Regions from separate parts of the Pseudoalteromonas sp. AS84 genome, predicted to be linked through region 3. Evidence: predicted binding sites of a transcription regulator. Region 3 holds the regulator's gene; each other region holds the start of a gene.

Region 1 (5,429 bases), on a different contig from region 3:
ACTAAGATTGTTGCGTTAAAGCGCTATCAAAGAGGTTTTTTACTAAACCTGCAAATTCGTCTATAAAGGCATGCTGTTCAACCGTGACAGGCTGTGAGGTGATGCTGCTGAGGACTTCTTCTAAATCGTAAACTATGCCATCAACTTCACGTACAATTTGACTACGCTGCTCTGTGTTGAGGTTTGTGTGCTGCTCGCAAATAAGCATCACATTTTGTGCAATCACGTCTTCGATTAATTCCATTACTGTTGGGGCACCTGGTTTTATTTCGCCTGGCTTCTCAAACAATGCTAAATTTTGAGTTAGATACATGATCAAATCATCGTACCCTTGCCTATCTAAAACCATTTTTGTACCACCTTTGTATAATTAATTATTTTTGATTTAAGCAGAAAGCGCTGTTGATTGCTAGCTTTGCGCGTTAGCAATACAAAAAAAGCAGCCGAAGCTGCTTTTATAATAATTAAGTAGTATTACTACTTAATCTATTTTTAAGCCTGGGCTAAGTGTTGCTGGCATCACTACTTTTTCAAGCTCTACCGAAGCAACTGGGTATGCACAGTAATCAGCTGCATAATACGCGCTTGCTCTGTGGTTGCCCGATGCACCAATACCACCAAACGGTGCTGCGCTAGATGCGCCAGTAATTGGGCGATTCCAGTTAACAATACCTGCACGAATACGACGTAAGAAGTGGTCGTAATCTGCTGCACTATCACTTAATAAACCAGCCGATAAACCAAAGGTTGTATCGTTTGCTTTATCAATGGCTTGGTCAAAGTCGTCAAAGCGGAATACTTTTAAAAGTGGTCCAAAATGCTCTTCATCTGGGAAGTCACTAATATTTGTACACTCAATAATACCTGGTGTTACAAAGCCGGTATTGGCTGTGTGCTCAAGTTCTACTAATACTTGAGCGCCAAGCTCAACAAGCTCGTTTTGCGCTTTAACCATGCCTGCTGCTGCAGCTGATGAGATCATAGAACCCATAAATGGCTGGTCTGCATCGTCATAGTTACCTACTTTAATCGCTTTAGTTGCAGTGATAAGGCGCTCTAAAATCACATCGCCTTTACTACCTGTTGGTAAAAACAGTTTACGTGCACACGTACAACGCTGGCCACTTGAAATAAACGCTGATTGAATAATGTCGTGTACAACAGCTTTAGTGTCTTCAACGTCAGTAATAATAAGTGGGTTATTACCACCCATTTCTAATGCTAAAATTTTACCAGGTTGGCCTGCAAACTGTTCATGTAAAATATGACCAGTGCGCGAAGAACCCGTAAAGAACAAGCCATCAATACCTTTGTGAGCAGCAAGGGCTTTACCCGTTTCTACTTCACCTTGTACAAGGTTAATTACACCTGCTGGTAAACCTGCTTTTTCCCACAGCTTAAGCGTAAGCTCAGCAACTTTAGGAGTAAGTTCAGACGGTTTAAACACAACTGTGTTACCCGCTAAAAGCGCTGGAACAATATGCCCATTAGGTAAGTGACCCGGAAAGTTATACGGACCAAATACGGCTACAACACCATGTGGCTTATGGCGAATCATCGCACGGCCAAGTGGCATTGCGTTTTCTACGTCGCCAGTGCGCTCTAAAAATGCTTTTTCAGAAATGGCAATTTTACCAACCATAGCACCCGCTTCTGTGCGAGTTTCCCACAGTGGCTTACCTGTTTCTTGTGCGATAGTAATAGCGAGCTCTTCGCTGTTTTCTTTTAATTGCGCTGCGAATGCTTTAATTATTTCTAAACGCTCAGTAAAGCTTTTATCAGCCCATGCATAAAACGCTTCGCGCGCTGCATTTACTGCGGTGTCTACTTGCGCCGCAGTTGCCGATGAAGCCTGCCAAATAACGTCGTTATTTGCAGGGTTTACTGAATTAAATTCTGTGCCTTGGCCTTGTGACCATTGACCATTTATAAATTGTGCAGGATGAGTCATATACTTTCTCCTAAATTAAACTGGGGTTGCGCTAACAATATCGCCAGCTTGCAAATGCAGTGCATCTGCTATTTCTTGCGATAAAATAAGGCTTTTAGCTCGATCGTCAAACGACATTGGCGCAACAGTCGCTCTAAAGTCATTCAGCTTTTCGTTAGCTAGTAACACCATGGTGTCGCCAGTCATTTGGCCTATTTCAACTTTAAAGTTATGCGCATTTCGAATAGTCGCAATGTTATCTACTTTGGCTTCAACAGTTGGGCCCGCGTCAAAAATATCTACGTAGCCATTAAACGTAAAGCCTTCGCTTTTTAATAATTCAATTGCTGGGCGTGTGTTGTCGTGTACCTTACCTATTACAGCTTGCGCATCTTTACTTAGCAAATTTACGTAAATTGGATATTTAGGCATTAGTTCAGCAATGAAAACCTTTTGGCCAATACCTGTTAGGTAATCGGCTGTTGGAAAATCCATTGAGAAAAAATGCTCTTCTAGCCACTGCCAAAAAGGGCTACTGCCGTTTTGGTCAGACACACCGCGCATTTCTGCAATCACTGTTTGTGCAAAACGCTCTTGATGCTGTTTTATAAACATAAAGCGCGCTTTTGAAAGTAGTTTACCGTTACAGTTTTTACGATAACCATCTTTTAAAAACAATGTGCAAAGCTCTGTAGCACCTGTGTAGTCGTTACATAGCGTTAGAATATCAACCGCTTTGTATACGTCTAATGTGCGCGAAGAGTGAATCACTTTACTTAAGTGATAATGATAAAATGCATCATCAAGCCCTACAGCCGCTTCAATTGCAGACGTTCCTACAACTTCACCGGTTTCGCTATCTTCAAGAACAAACAGGTAGCCTTCGTCACCAGGTTGTGACGTTTGTTTAGCAAAAGAGCTTACTGAATGGTCGATCTTTTTTTGCAATAGTTCTTCGTTTAATGGCAAAGACGTAAAACCATGCCCTGATTCGTGGGCAATTTTCAGTAATGCTGAATAATCATTTTGCTGGATTGGGCGAAGGATCATCATGAGTCCGCTTGCTCCCTTATAAATAACGGTAAATAGGAATTGCAGGGCAAGCAGTGCTTGCCCTTAATTGGTTGGCTTAAGTCGCTTATGCGTTTACTACGCTTGCTACTGCTTTTTCAAAGCGTGCCATACCTTCGCGAATGTCCGCTTCAGGAATTACTAAAGATGGAGTGAAACGTATTACGTCTGCACCAGCAACTAATGACATAAGGCCTTGCTCAGTACCCGCCACTAAAAACTCTTTTGCACGACCTTTATATTGCTCGTTCACTACTGCACCAATTAATAAACCTTGGCCACGGATTTCGCTAAATACGTTGTATTTTTCGTTAACCGCAGTCAGTAGTTCATTAAATAATGCTGCTTTAGCTTTTACGCCAGCAAGTACTTCTGGGGTATTTACTGTATCAAATGCAGCTTCTGCAACAGCACACGCAAGCGGGTTGCCGCCATAAGTAGAACCATGAGTACCTACTTTAAGATGCTGTGCAATTTCAGTTGTTGTGATCATAGCGCCAATAGGGAAACCGCCGCCAAGTGCTTTAGCTGAAGTTAAAATATCAGGTACTATGTTTAAGCCTTGGTATGCGTATAAATCGCCAGTACGGCCAACACCAGTTTGAACTTCATCAAAAATAAGCAGTGCGTTATGTTTAGTACATAAATCGCGAACGCCTTGAGCAAACTCGTCAGTTGGTGAAACAATACCGCCTTCACCTTGAAGAGGTTCCATCATTACGGCACATGTTTTGTCGCTGATAAGCGCTTCAAAAGCAGCTAGGTCGTTGTAATCACAATGTACAATGTCGCCAGGCTTAGGACCAAAACCATCTGAATATGCAGCTTGGCCACCAACAGTTACGGTAAAGAATGTACGACCGTGGAAACCTTTGTTGAACGCGATGATTTGTGATTTTTCTGCGCCAAACTTATCAAGTGCAAAACGACGCGCTAATTTAAGCGCTGCTTCGTTTGCTTCTGCGCCTGAGTTGGCAAAGTAAACTTTTTCAGCAAATGTAGCATCAACCATTTTTTTAGCTAGGCGAAGTGCCGGCTCATTGGTCATTACATTTGATAGATGCCAGATTTTTTCGCCTTGCTCTTTTAATGCGCCTACTAATGCAGGGTGGCAATGGCCAAGACAGTTAACTGCAATACCACCAGCAAAGTCGATAAACTCTCGACCTTGTTGATCCCATACGCGAGAACCTTCGCCTCGAACAGGAATTACGCTTGAAGGTGCGTAGTTAGGAACCATTACGTGATCAAATAATTCGCGATTGACTGTCATTTTATTTCCTCTTAATTGTGAGCAACACAAAACATCAAAATAGGTGTTTGGTTAATATTTGTAACCAACTTTATAGGCAAGATCAGTAACCTGATAATTGCGCAAAATTGCTTTGTGGTTCAATTTTCAGACGCACATTATTTCAGAATTACTTATATCTGTCTCGTTAAAAACTTTCATGTATCCCTTGAAAATAAAGGGCTAAAGATATTATTTCATAGATAGTGAATAACTATTTGCATAACTATTTATGCTTATTTTTAGGCAACTAACCGCATGAGCACCGAGGCGCGGACGCTTTAATCGGCAAATATGCAATATAACAATAGAGTGAGAATGAATGGTTAGTCGCAAAAAAATTAACAAAAAATTCAGATTTTTAGTCAATTTGAATAGCTAAATTGGTAAAATTACTCGATTGGAGGGTTTTTAGTTCCGTTTTAGTGAACTTAAAGTACGAAAACCAGCTTAGAGTTTCGTCAGGCTCAATAAGTTGATGCTCTTTTAAATTAAGATATTGAGAGTAGCAACGTGCCTTTAGCATTACTTGTGTTAACGGCAGTAATGTATCGCCCTTATCTACCCCATTTACTAGCTGCTGCATTACACCTTTAAACGGTAAATATTTAAAAGCCATTTTGTCTATTACTTTGGCGCTTACTTCTATCGACTTATTGCTAAGTAGAGTGGTTAAAAAGAGCGGGTCTGGCTGTAGCTCTAATAATGCGGTGTGCAAATCTTTTTGGTTTTCATTTCGGGCTAACTGCACTTTACGTTGCCATACTTTCTCAAACGTTTTTAAGTACAAACGCACCAATGCAATTCGCCCTACATCTAAAAGCATACCAAGGGTAAATGCATGAACGTCGTTCACATTATTAATTTGTGCAATTTTTTGCGCTGCAATCGCGTTTGCCATCGCGCTGTCGCGTAGCCGGCGTTTTAATAATGAAAATGGCTCGGTGCTATGTGGCATCCAATGACGGGCAGCAAATGTAGGTATAACTAGCTGTAAGTTATCAAGGCCAATATAACGAAGGGCGAGCGATGGCTTATCTACTTTTACAGACGTGTTTTTACTACGTTGATTACGATAGTAAGGTAAATTAACGAGCGTTACTAACTCCCTACCCAACCAGCTTAAATCATTAACCA
Region 2 (5,429 bases), on a different contig from region 3:
ACTTCCGGCGCTCTGCGTAAAAACTTAGCTAAAAGTAAACCTAAAATATTGGCTAAGCAGACACCTAAGAACATAAAGCTCAGGCCCACTAAAATTTTATTGTCTTCGGTGACGACGTTGTTGTATTGCATCCATTGGTTTACATCGCGAAGTTTATACTCAAGTTCTTTACGATTAAATCGACCACGTTTTTGTTGTTCTTGCATATAGGCTAATAAGTAATTTTGATAGACTTTTTTTTGTTCAAGCGTATTTAGCTCTGCCCAAAACTGGATCCATACTTGCTCAGATTGCAGTTTATCTGCAAAGGTTGGTGTGTTTTCGTGTTTCCATCCATTGCTATTGCCCCAACTTACTAGCTCTTTTGCCTTTATTAAGCTAAAGGGCATAAATAACTCTTCTACTTGATTAAATGCACCGTTATTTAAATCATAATATTTAATATTGAGAGGCCAATGGTTAATAACACCAACTACTTGATAGCTTGCATCATCTAAGTAAATCAGTTCTCCGACGGAGTTTTGTCCTGCAAATAGTTTATCGTTTATCTCTTTGGTAATAACAACCACAGGTGCGGCTGAGTTTTCTTGCTCTTTGCTCCAAGCCCCTCCGTATAGAAATGACAAATTAAACATGCTAAAAAAGTCAGGCGTTGTCATGCGAGCATTACCTATAAAAGGCTTTATTTTGTCGGAGTCTAGATAAACTGAAAAGCCGGTACGCATCATAGCCACTTTTTTCTCTGACGTGGGTGCGTTTAATAAGTTCTCTGCATCTTGATAGGTCAGTTGCAGTGGCATGTTATCTTCTGTCCACCACGTAATACCATCGTCCATTGTTTGTAATTGCACACTGTAAAGTTGGCTGCTTTTTTCTGGAATAGGATCGGCCGACATCATGTGATAAACACTAAGGCTGGTCATTGTTATGCCTATACCTATCGCAATGGCAAGTACCATTAAAAAGCTAACCAGTGGGGTGCGCTTGAAGCTGCGCCAACTTAAATCTAAATAATGAATAAACATTAGTTAAACCCCCGAAGCTGTTTTTATAGTTTGCGCGCCCTGATAAAGCGTAAAGTCGGCAAGTTGTCCATCAACTACTTGAATATTACGCGGAGCACGACGGGCTAATTCGCTATCATGCGTTACCATTACAATAGTGGCACCGTCGCGATTGATTTGTTCAAGTAACTCCATAACTTGGCGAGCCATTAAGCTGTCAAGGTTACCTGTTGGCTCATCGGCAAGTAAAAAACGAGGTTCACCAGCAAGCGCACGGGCTATTGCCACACGTTGTTGTTGGCCACCAGAGAGTTGTTGAGGTAAGTGTTTAGCGCGAGATGCTAAACCAACTTGTTCAAGGCATTGCTCAATTCGACGTTTTCGCTCATTTGCTTTAATCCCTCTGTAGCGAAGAGGGACTTCTATGTTTTCATATAAATTTAAATCGGGGATCAAATTAAAGCCTTGGAATATAAAGCCAATTTTTTGATTACGTAAATCAGCACGTTGGTTATCGTTTAGGCTGCCAACATTAACGCCATCCAACAGGTATTCACCTTCGTTAAAAGGCTCGAGCATACCTGCAATATTTAAAAAGGTTGTTTTTCCTGAGCCGCTAGGACCAGTAACAGCAATAAATTCGCCTTCGTTTACGTGCAGGTTAAAGTCTCGAAGCGCATGGGTTTGTACCATTTCTGTTTGGTATACTTTACTTACATTGTTCATTTGTAACATGGTTGTTCCTAATTATTTTTAGCGTTGGTTGAGAACGTCTGTTTAATTTAATAAAATCGTGTTGGCTTGCTTAAAGTCGCTGTAGCTTGAAATAATAATTTCATCGTTTTCTTTTAGTCCGCTCAAAAGCTCAACCGCATTAATGCTGGTGGCACCTATTGTAATAGGTATGCGCTTTGCGATATTGCCATCGACTTTATAAGCTACAATTCCGCCTTGCTGCATAAATGCACCACGCTTTACTTGCATTACACCTTCTCGGTTGTCGAGTAAAATACGTGCAGTTAAGCGTTGGTTCTGACGAATATTGTTAGTAACACCTTTAAACCGGACGCGTGCTGTTACTTCACGATTATTTACTTCTGGTGATATGGCGGATAAATTCCCCATCACTGTTTCATTGCCTAACTTAAGCTCTACTTCCATACCGAGCCCTAATTCGTTTGCGTAACTTTCAGGAACTTGGAGTTCGGCTTCAAAATTACTTAAGTCGACGAGAGTCATAAGAGGTTGGCTTTGCGTCACTGCGGCTTTTTGTTGCACTAATAGGTTACCCACAATCCCTGTAACGGTAGCCTTAATAGATAGGTTTCTTACTTTTCGGATTAAGTCATCAACAATAAGTTGTTGGCGGATTACATCACTTTTAGCTGCTTGTAGTTCAAAGGCGAGCGTGTCTTTGGCAAGTAATACCTCTTGTTGTGCATGCTTATATGTGAGCCTTGCACGTGATAAATCATCAACTGCTTTTTCAAGATCAATTTGGCTGATTAAGTGCTTTTGAATTGATAACTGCGCACGACGATTTTCGCGCTCAGCGGCGTTAAGCTCAACTTGTGCCATATCGAGTGTTTTATTTAAGGTGAGTGTTTGGCGTCTTGCTTGCAAATGTTGCCTTTGCTGCTCGCCTTCAAGCCTTTTAAGTACAGACTCCTGTTGCTTTAATTCATTAGTCAACTCAGGACTTTGCAGCAGGGCAAGTGTGTCGCCTTGTTTTACTGTATCACCGGCCTTTACTTTTAAATCTATAAATCCACGTTCTGGGCTATAGATTTGAGGGGCATTGGCAGCAACAATTTTACCACTGGCGGCAATGTCCCGAATAAGCGCTTTAACATGTACTTTTGCAATTTGCACTTTTGAGCGGCTAATAGAGCTTTTAGCGCTATGGCTAGTTAAAAAAATATAAGCAATTGTAGAGACCACAATGAAAACAATCGCAGTGATTATTGCGTATTTTTTATAGCTGATAGGTGCCTTTACCTGTACATCTTGTGCGCTGGTATCTTTAATCATTTAATTCTCCCTACATTGCTTTTATGTATTCTTCGCACAGCAGTAATAAAGCTGCTGTGCAAATTGCGGCAATAGGAGAGAGTAAAAATAAGCTTAGAGTAAACATAGTAATTCCAATTAGCGATTATATATAAAGCTATACGATTAATATGCCAACAATTATGGTATTGATATTTAAGTGATTTTATTTTTTTGTTCTTTAAATTCATGTCCGCGGACAGTTTGTGTGTCCGCATCGGACACTGGTTTAAATAAAAATTCACTATAAACGTACAAAAAATGACATGAACTTTCATAACTATACTAATGAGCAGCAATAATCGGGGATGTTAAGTCATTAAAGTAATGAAATAGCACAAAACTATCTAAATGTTAACTGAATAGCCCCTCCGTTGCTGAATACTTATTCACTTTTTGTTGCCTTTACGTTTACGTAAGCTGTCACGACGAAGCCTTGTGTTTTTTACAATATGTTAAAGTTGACACCAGTGTCATGAAAAAATAGTGGTTAAAATAACGCTAAATGTTAAAAGTAATGGTAAAAAGAAATCTTGCTATGAAGTGAGAAATATTCAAGAATGTGAATATGTATTCAAAGTGCTATTGACTCTATTTAAGATAGAGGCTAGTTTTGTCCGTCTGTTAGCAAATCGTCGAGTAGTTCATCCACGCTAACAGTGCAGCAAGGGGAGGGGTCTATGTTATACGACTCAAAGTTAGAAAAAGAAAATTGTGGCTTTGGCTTAATAGCTCAAGTTAATGGTCAAGCTAGCCATAGGCTTATTCGTACAGCTATTACGGGGCTTGATCGCATGCAGCACCGTGGCGGTATATCTGCTGATGGTAAAACAGGTGATGGCTGTGGTTTATTATTACAAAAGCCAGATAGCTTTTTCCGTGCTATTGCTAGTGAACACAACTGGCACTTAGGCAAAAACTATGCAGTGGGTATGATATTTTTAAATTCAGATCCCGTTTTAGCGCAAGCTGCAAAAAAAATACTTAGTGAAGAATTAGAAAAAGAAACGCTAAATATTTTAGGTTGGCGTGTAGTACCAACCGACCCATCAATGCTGGGTCCTATTGCTGTACAGCAATTACCGGGTTTTGAACAAATTTTTGTTAGCGCGCCAGAAGGTTGGCGCTCTAAAGATTTAGAGCGTCGCTTGTACGTAGCGCGCCGCCGTGCTGAAAAGCGCATTGTTGATGACGAAGCTTTCTATATCGCAAGTCTATCTGGTTTGGTAACTATCTATAAAGGCTTAATGATGCCTGCAGATTTACCTAATTTTTATCTAGATTTAGCTGATATTCGTATGACAAGTGCGATTTGTGTTTTTCATCAGCGTTTTTCTACTAATACACAACCGCGTTGGCCTTTAGCTCAACCTTTCCGCTATTTAGCACACAATGGTGAAATTAATACTATTGAAGGTAACCGCCAGTGGGCACGCGCACGTTCATATAAGTTTGCGTCACCGCTTATTCCTGATTTACAAAGCGCAGCGCCGTTTGTAAACGAAACCGGTTCTGATTCATCAAGCCTAGATAATATGCTTGAGCTGTTTTTAGCTGGTGGCATGGATTTATTCCGCGCTATGCGTATGCTCGTGCCACCTGCATGGCAAAAAAACCGTGCAATGGACGATGATTTACGTGCATTTTACGACTTTAACTCTATGCATATGGAACCATGGGATGGCCCCGCCGGTATTGTTATGTCGGATGGTCGTTTTGCGGCTTGTAACCTTGACCGTAATGGGCTTCGTCCTGCGCGTTATGTAATTACACAAGATGGTTTTATTACGCTTGCATCAGAAGTAGGTATTTGGGATTACACTGCCGATGAAGTGGTTGAAAAAGGCCGCGTTGGTCCAGGTGAATTATTAGTCATTGATACTAAACTTGGCAAAATTTGGCACTCTGATGAAATTGATCAAGATTTAAAATCTCGCCACCCTTATAAATCATGGCTTGAAGAAAACGTTAAGCGTTTAGTTCCATTTGAAGAACTGACTGAGCAAGACGCCGGTAATCGCTCATTTGATGACGAAACGTTAGCTAAATATCAAAAAATGTTTGGTTATACCAACGAAGAGCTTGATAGCGTTATCCGTGTAATGGGTGAAAATGGTCAAGAAGCGACAGGCTCTATGGGTGACGACACGCCATTTGCTGTGCTTAGTGAAGGACACCGTTCGCTTTATGATTACTTCCGCCAAAAATTTGCGCAGGTAACAAATCCACCTATCGATCCATTGCGTGAAAACCATGTAATGTCGCTTGCAACGTGTATTGGTAGTGAGCAAAACGTATTTAACGAAACTACAGGCCATGCTAAGCGCCTACAGTTCGATACACCAATTTTAATGTACGCAGATATGCAGCAGCTAT
Region 3 (5,429 bases):
GATTACGTTGAGTATTTTTGTTGTTTTTTATCAGCGTGTGGCAAAGCAAACGTATCCGCTTGTTCCTGGGCGTTTAGCAAGCACAGGCTATGCGTTGCCTGGCACGGTACTCGCTATTGCGGTTTTGTTACCCCTTACATTATTAGAGAACACCATTAACACAGCGCTCGAGCCGTATAATTTAGATATTGGCTTACTGCTTACAGGTAGCATTCTTACTATTATTATTGCTTACATTGTTAGGTTTTACGCCATTGCACACGGAGCAATTGAGTCGAGTTTTTTACGTATTAGCCCATCACTTGATATGGCAAGCCAATCAATGGGTAAAAGCCAAGGGCAAACACTGCGTTTAGTGCACTTACCTTTACTGCGAAGAGGATTGCTCACTGCTGCGTTATTGGTATTTATTGAGTGTATGAAAGAGTTGCCGGCTGCGCTATTGCTCAGACCGTTTAATTTTGAAAGCTTAGCTACTCATGTATTTCAGTATGTGAGTGACGAGCAGTTAGAGCTTGCTTCAATATCGGCTTTATTTATTGTTATTGTTGGGTTTATTCCTTTGTATTTTATTAATCGTTCTATGGAGCAGCGTAGTTAAATGAGTAGTTTAATTTTACAAGGCGTGAGCTATCACTATAACGGCACAAAGGTTATTCACGATTTAGATTTAACGGTGGGTAAAGATGAAATTGTTTGCTTACTCGGAGCGAGTGGGTGTGGCAAAACGACCACGTTAAAAGCGATTGCAGGTTTAATTGAAGCTAAGCAAGGGTCTATTTTTATAGACGGTAAATTAGTGAGTGATGAGCAATCGTTTGTCTCGCCTGAGCACCGTAACATCGGCATGATGTTTCAAGATTATGCGCTGTTTCCGCATTTAACGGTGGCAAATAATATCGCATTTGGGCTTAGTAAAATGAGTAAAGCTCAAAAGCAGCAACGCGTTGATGAAATGCTTAAGCTGGTACATTTAATTGGCTGTGCCGACAGGTTCCCGCATCAGTTATCGGGTGGCCAACAGCAGCGTGTAGCTATTGCTCGTGCATTAGCTTATAAGCCTAGTTTATTGCTACTTGATGAGCCCTTTTCAAATATCGACACACAAGTACGCTTTGAATTAATTGCTGATATACGTCGAATTATTAAGGCAACTCAAGTATCTGCTGTATTTGTTACACATTCAAAAGAAGAGGCATTTGCCTTTTCAGATACACTTGCCATTATGCATCGCGGTAAAATTGAGCAACAAGGCACGCCTGAGCAGCTTTTTGCAGCTCCATGTTCAAAGGAGGTTGCAGAGTTTCTGGGTCAAGGCATATACTTGAGTGCAGAAGCATTAACAGCAACTGAATATAAAACACCATTTGGTTTAGTCGAATCTTATGTTGAGAGTAAACATAACGTAAGCGTCGGGCTTATATATGTACGCCCCCATCAAATAGAATTAGTGGCAGATAACCAAAGTGACAAATTCAGCAAGCGAGCTACAATCATAAGTCGTCGCTTTATTGGTTCGGCGTATGTTTATTCGGTTGTTATTGATGAACAAGAAATTGAAGTTGCTGCACAATATGGCCAGTCATTTGAAAATAATGAGCAGGTTATAATAAAAATAAAACCTCACACGGTGAATTTTTTCGAATCGTAATTAATTTGTTATTCGCTGTGTTTTTATCTGTAAAACTAAGGAATAACAATGGCGCAAGCGCAATCAGGGATTTGTGCTGAAGCAAACTTACACGGTTTGCACTTATTTTTTAATGTGTTTGATGGTCAAGATGAATCACTTCGCGCAAAGTTAAAACAAGTAAGCGCCATTGAAGAAGAGTTTAGCGATCAATTTTCAGAATCAATGCTCTCTTGTATGGTTGCTATCGGTGCGCAATATTGGCCGCATATCCTCCCTGAATACATCCCAAGCGAATTACAGAGCTTTCCTAATATAAACCATAGCGATCATCAAATGAGCGTACAACCGTGCGATTTATTTGTGCAAATTCGCTCTGACCGTGAAGACGTTAACCATTTATTTGCGCTGCAAGTTTTAAAATTATTTGCCCCCGATGTTGAGCTGGTGGAGCAAATTCGTAATTTTCGCTTTTTAGATGGTCGTGATTTTAATGGTTTTATTTATGGTGGCGATACAGCTCATGGAAGAAAAAAGCGCGCTACGGCTTTAATTAGTAACCCTGGTAATTTTGAAGATCAGGGAAGTTATATTCATGTACAGCGTTATAAGCATGACTTAACTATGTGGCAGCACTTATCATTGAGCGAGCAAGAACAAATAATGGGGCGTACGCGCCTTGATAACACACTAATTACCCCCGCAATTGAAACCAGCCATGCTTCGCGAAGTGAGCTAAAAGACGAAGACGGACAACCGCTACTATTAAATCAGAGCATGCCTTATGGCGATGTGTATGAGCAGGGAATGTTATCAATTACATGCGCTTGTACGGGTACCGCATTTGAAAAAGTACTTAATAGTCGTTTAGGGGGAGGGGATTGTTACGACCACTGGCTTGATTTTACTCAAGCCGATATGGGTTCTGCTTTCTTTGCGCCTTCAGTCGGGTTTTTAAAACAAATTTAGTTTGCTATTAAACCGTATCAAATAAAATGCGAACACGTTCAAGTGTTACATCTATTTCAGATATTTTAGCAGGAGCGATAAAAATAGTATCGTCGCCTGCAATTGTTCCTAGTACGCCATCTGCTTTACCTAATGAATCTAATAAACGCGCAATAAGCTGAGCAGCACCTGGGCTGGTACGAATAATGATCATCATTTCGTTGTGCATAATGTCGATTACTAATTGGCGTAATGGGCTTTTAGCCGTAGGTACACCCATTTCAGCAGGTAAGCAGTAAACCATTTCTTGCTTGGCATTACGTGTGCGTACAGCGCCAAATTTACTTAACATGCGTGATACTTTACTTTGGCTTATATTGTCAAAGCCTTGATCTTTTAACGCATCAACTATTTCGCCTTGAGAGCCAAAATTTTCTTCTTTTAATAGTGATTTAAATGCTTTTACCAGTGCTTCTTGTTTATCTTGTGGTTGCATAGTCTTTATTCGTTTTTGTTATTTATGCTGCAAATTCTACACAAAAATGAATAATTATGCAGCAGTTGTTTAGTTAACTTGCCAGTTTGATGCGTTAAATCACAAAAGTTTACGACTATGGTCGAAAATATACTTGAAATAGACAGGATAAATTTGTTTTTAGTCGCTAATTTCATTATCTTAAGAGCCACAAATGTTTCCTACCTCAAATTACGGAGAATTCCAATGAAAGTTGCTGTATTAGGTGCTGCAGGCGGTATCGGCCAAGCGTTATCTTTATTATTAAAAACAGGCTTACCAGCTGGCTCTGAATTATCACTTTATGATGTTGCACCAGTAGTACCAGGTGTTGCGGTTGACCTTTCTCACATCCCAACAGATGTTAAAGTAGCAGGCTTTGGCGCAGACGAATTAAACAAAGCGCTTGAAGGCTCTGATATCGTTCTTATCCCAGCGGGTATGCCACGTAAACCAGGTATGGATCGTGCTGATTTATTTAATGTAAATGCTGGCATCATCAAAACTTTAGCAGAAGGCATTGTTGCTAGCTGTCCTAAAGCGTTAGTAGGTATTATTACTAACCCAGTAAATGGCACAGTTCCAATTGTTGCTGAAGTATTCAAAAAAGCAGGTACTTACGACGCTAAACGCGTATTCGGTATTACTACGCTTGACGTTATTCGTTCAGAGGCATTTGTTGCTGAACTTAAAGGCGTAGACGTAGCAACTGTTAAAGTACCAGTAATTGGCGGTCACTCAGGCACAACTATTCTTCCTCTACTTTCTCAAGTTGAAGGTGTTTCTTTCACTGATGAAGAAGTTGCTGCACTTACTCCACGTATCCAAAATGCGGGTACTGAAGTTGTAAATGCTAAAGCCGGTGGCGGTTCAGCTACATTATCAATGGGCGCAGCTGCTGCTCGTTTTTGTATGTCTTTAGTTAAAGGCCTACAGGGTGAAGAAGTGGTAGATTACGCTTATGTTGCTGTTGAAAATGGCGATGCAGAGTACTTTGCTCATCCAGTACGTTTAGGTAAAAACGGCGTAGAAGAAATTCTTTCTTACGGCGAACTAAGCGCATTTGAAACAAAAGCAAAAAATGACATGCTTGAAACACTGAAAAAAGACATCAAAGAAGGTGTTGATTTCATGGCGTAATAGCCAATTTAAGCAACAAAAAAGCCTGCATTTGCAGGCTTTTTTATTGCTCAGAATTAATTTCACACTGTGTAACTAGTTAAAACTAGTGGTCGCGGTCAACCGCAATACGTGCAAGGCTTATAAGTGCTTGCTTATAGTCAGACTCAGCTAAAAAGTCTAAACACGCAATAGCTTTGTCAGCTTCAAGCTCAGCTTTTTGCATTGTAAATTCAAGCGCATTAGTTTGCTTTAGTGCTGATAAAATCTCTTCTAAATGCTCCATACCATTACTGTGCTCTATTGCATCACGAATAAGCTGTGTTTGCTGCGCGCTACCATGTTGCATGGCATAAATAAGTGGAAGCGTTGGTTTGCCTTCAGCTAAATCATCACCAATGTTTTTACCCAATTGTTCAGCATCTGCATTGTAATCAAGTACGTCATCCACTAACTGAAATGCAGTACCTAAATGCATACCGTACAGGTTTAGTGCATCGAGAGTACTTTGATCTTGCTCAGTAATAATGGCAGCAAGCCCTGTCGCTGCTTCAAACAACTTAGCTGTTTTAGAGTAAATAACCTGCATATAACTGGCTTCGGTAGTGTCTGGGTCGTTGCAGTTCATTAATTGCAATACTTCACCTTCAGCAATAATGTTTGTTGCATCGGCAAGTACTTGCATAACCTGCATTTTGCCAAGGCCAACCATAAGCTGAAATGAACGAGTGTAAATAAAGTCACCAACCAATACGCTAGCAGCATTACCAAATTCAGCATTTGCTGTAGGCGTGCCACGTCGTAAGTTTGATTCATCTACAACATCATCATGCAATAGCGTTGCTGTATGAATAAACTCAACAATTGTTGCAAGTGTTATGTGATCTTTACCCTGATAACCGAGCGCTTTGGCTGCTAAAATCGCCAGCATTGGACGAACGCGTTTGCCGCCACTGCTAACTATATATAAACCAAGCTGATTAACTAACGCCACATCTGAGCGCATTTGCGCATGTATAAGTTGATTGACGTCATTCATATCGCTTTCGATTAACGCCTGGATAGCTTTTATATCCATTGATCTCCGAGCCAATTTTTATGTGTGAACGGCGCAGATTGTACAACAAAAAATGCACTAGCTCGATATTTTGTGACGATTGATTGAAAAAACACTATTAAAGTACTTAATTTAGACTGAATTGGCCAAGATAACTGATT

The links. The regulator ArgR, encoded in region 3, controls arginine synthesis, uptake and breakdown. The targets are predictions, from matches to a motif close to ANTGAATANNTATTCANT.
Region 1: the regulator ArgR is predicted to act here: its motif matches at 4,510-4,527, upstream of WNY79_RS11515 (aspartate aminotransferase family protein).
Region 2: the regulator ArgR is predicted to act here: its motif matches at 3,615-3,632, upstream of gltB (glutamate synthase large subunit).

What each region holds. Positions count from the first base shown of each region.
Region 1 covers NZ_JBBMQY010000009.1:138,974-144,402, reverse strand. The annotation lists gene WNY79_RS11530 (DUF3802 family protein) at 2-349, opposite strand; gene astD (succinylglutamate-semialdehyde dehydrogenase) at 482-1,951, opposite strand; gene astA (arginine N-succinyltransferase) at 1,967-2,983, opposite strand; gene WNY79_RS11515 (aspartate aminotransferase family protein) at 3,069-4,274, opposite strand; gene WNY79_RS11510 (HDOD domain-containing protein) at 4,654-5,429, opposite strand, start outside.
Region 2 covers NZ_JBBMQY010000002.1:62,986-68,414, forward strand. The annotation lists gene WNY79_RS02685 (ABC transporter permease) at 1-1,025, opposite strand, end outside; gene WNY79_RS02690 (ABC transporter ATP-binding protein) at 1,029-1,739, opposite strand; gene WNY79_RS02695 (HlyD family efflux transporter periplasmic adaptor subunit) at 1,782-3,035, opposite strand; gene gltB (glutamate synthase large subunit) at 3,734-5,429, shown strand, end outside.
Region 3 covers NZ_JBBMQY010000003.1:166,211-171,639, forward strand. The annotation lists gene WNY79_RS04985 (iron ABC transporter permease) at 1-601, shown strand, start outside; gene WNY79_RS04990 (ABC transporter ATP-binding protein) at 602-1,651, shown strand; gene WNY79_RS04995 (Dyp-type peroxidase) at 1,700-2,599, shown strand; gene argR (transcriptional regulator ArgR) at 2,607-3,074, opposite strand; gene mdh (malate dehydrogenase) at 3,300-4,232, shown strand; gene ispB (octaprenyl diphosphate synthase) at 4,318-5,289, opposite strand.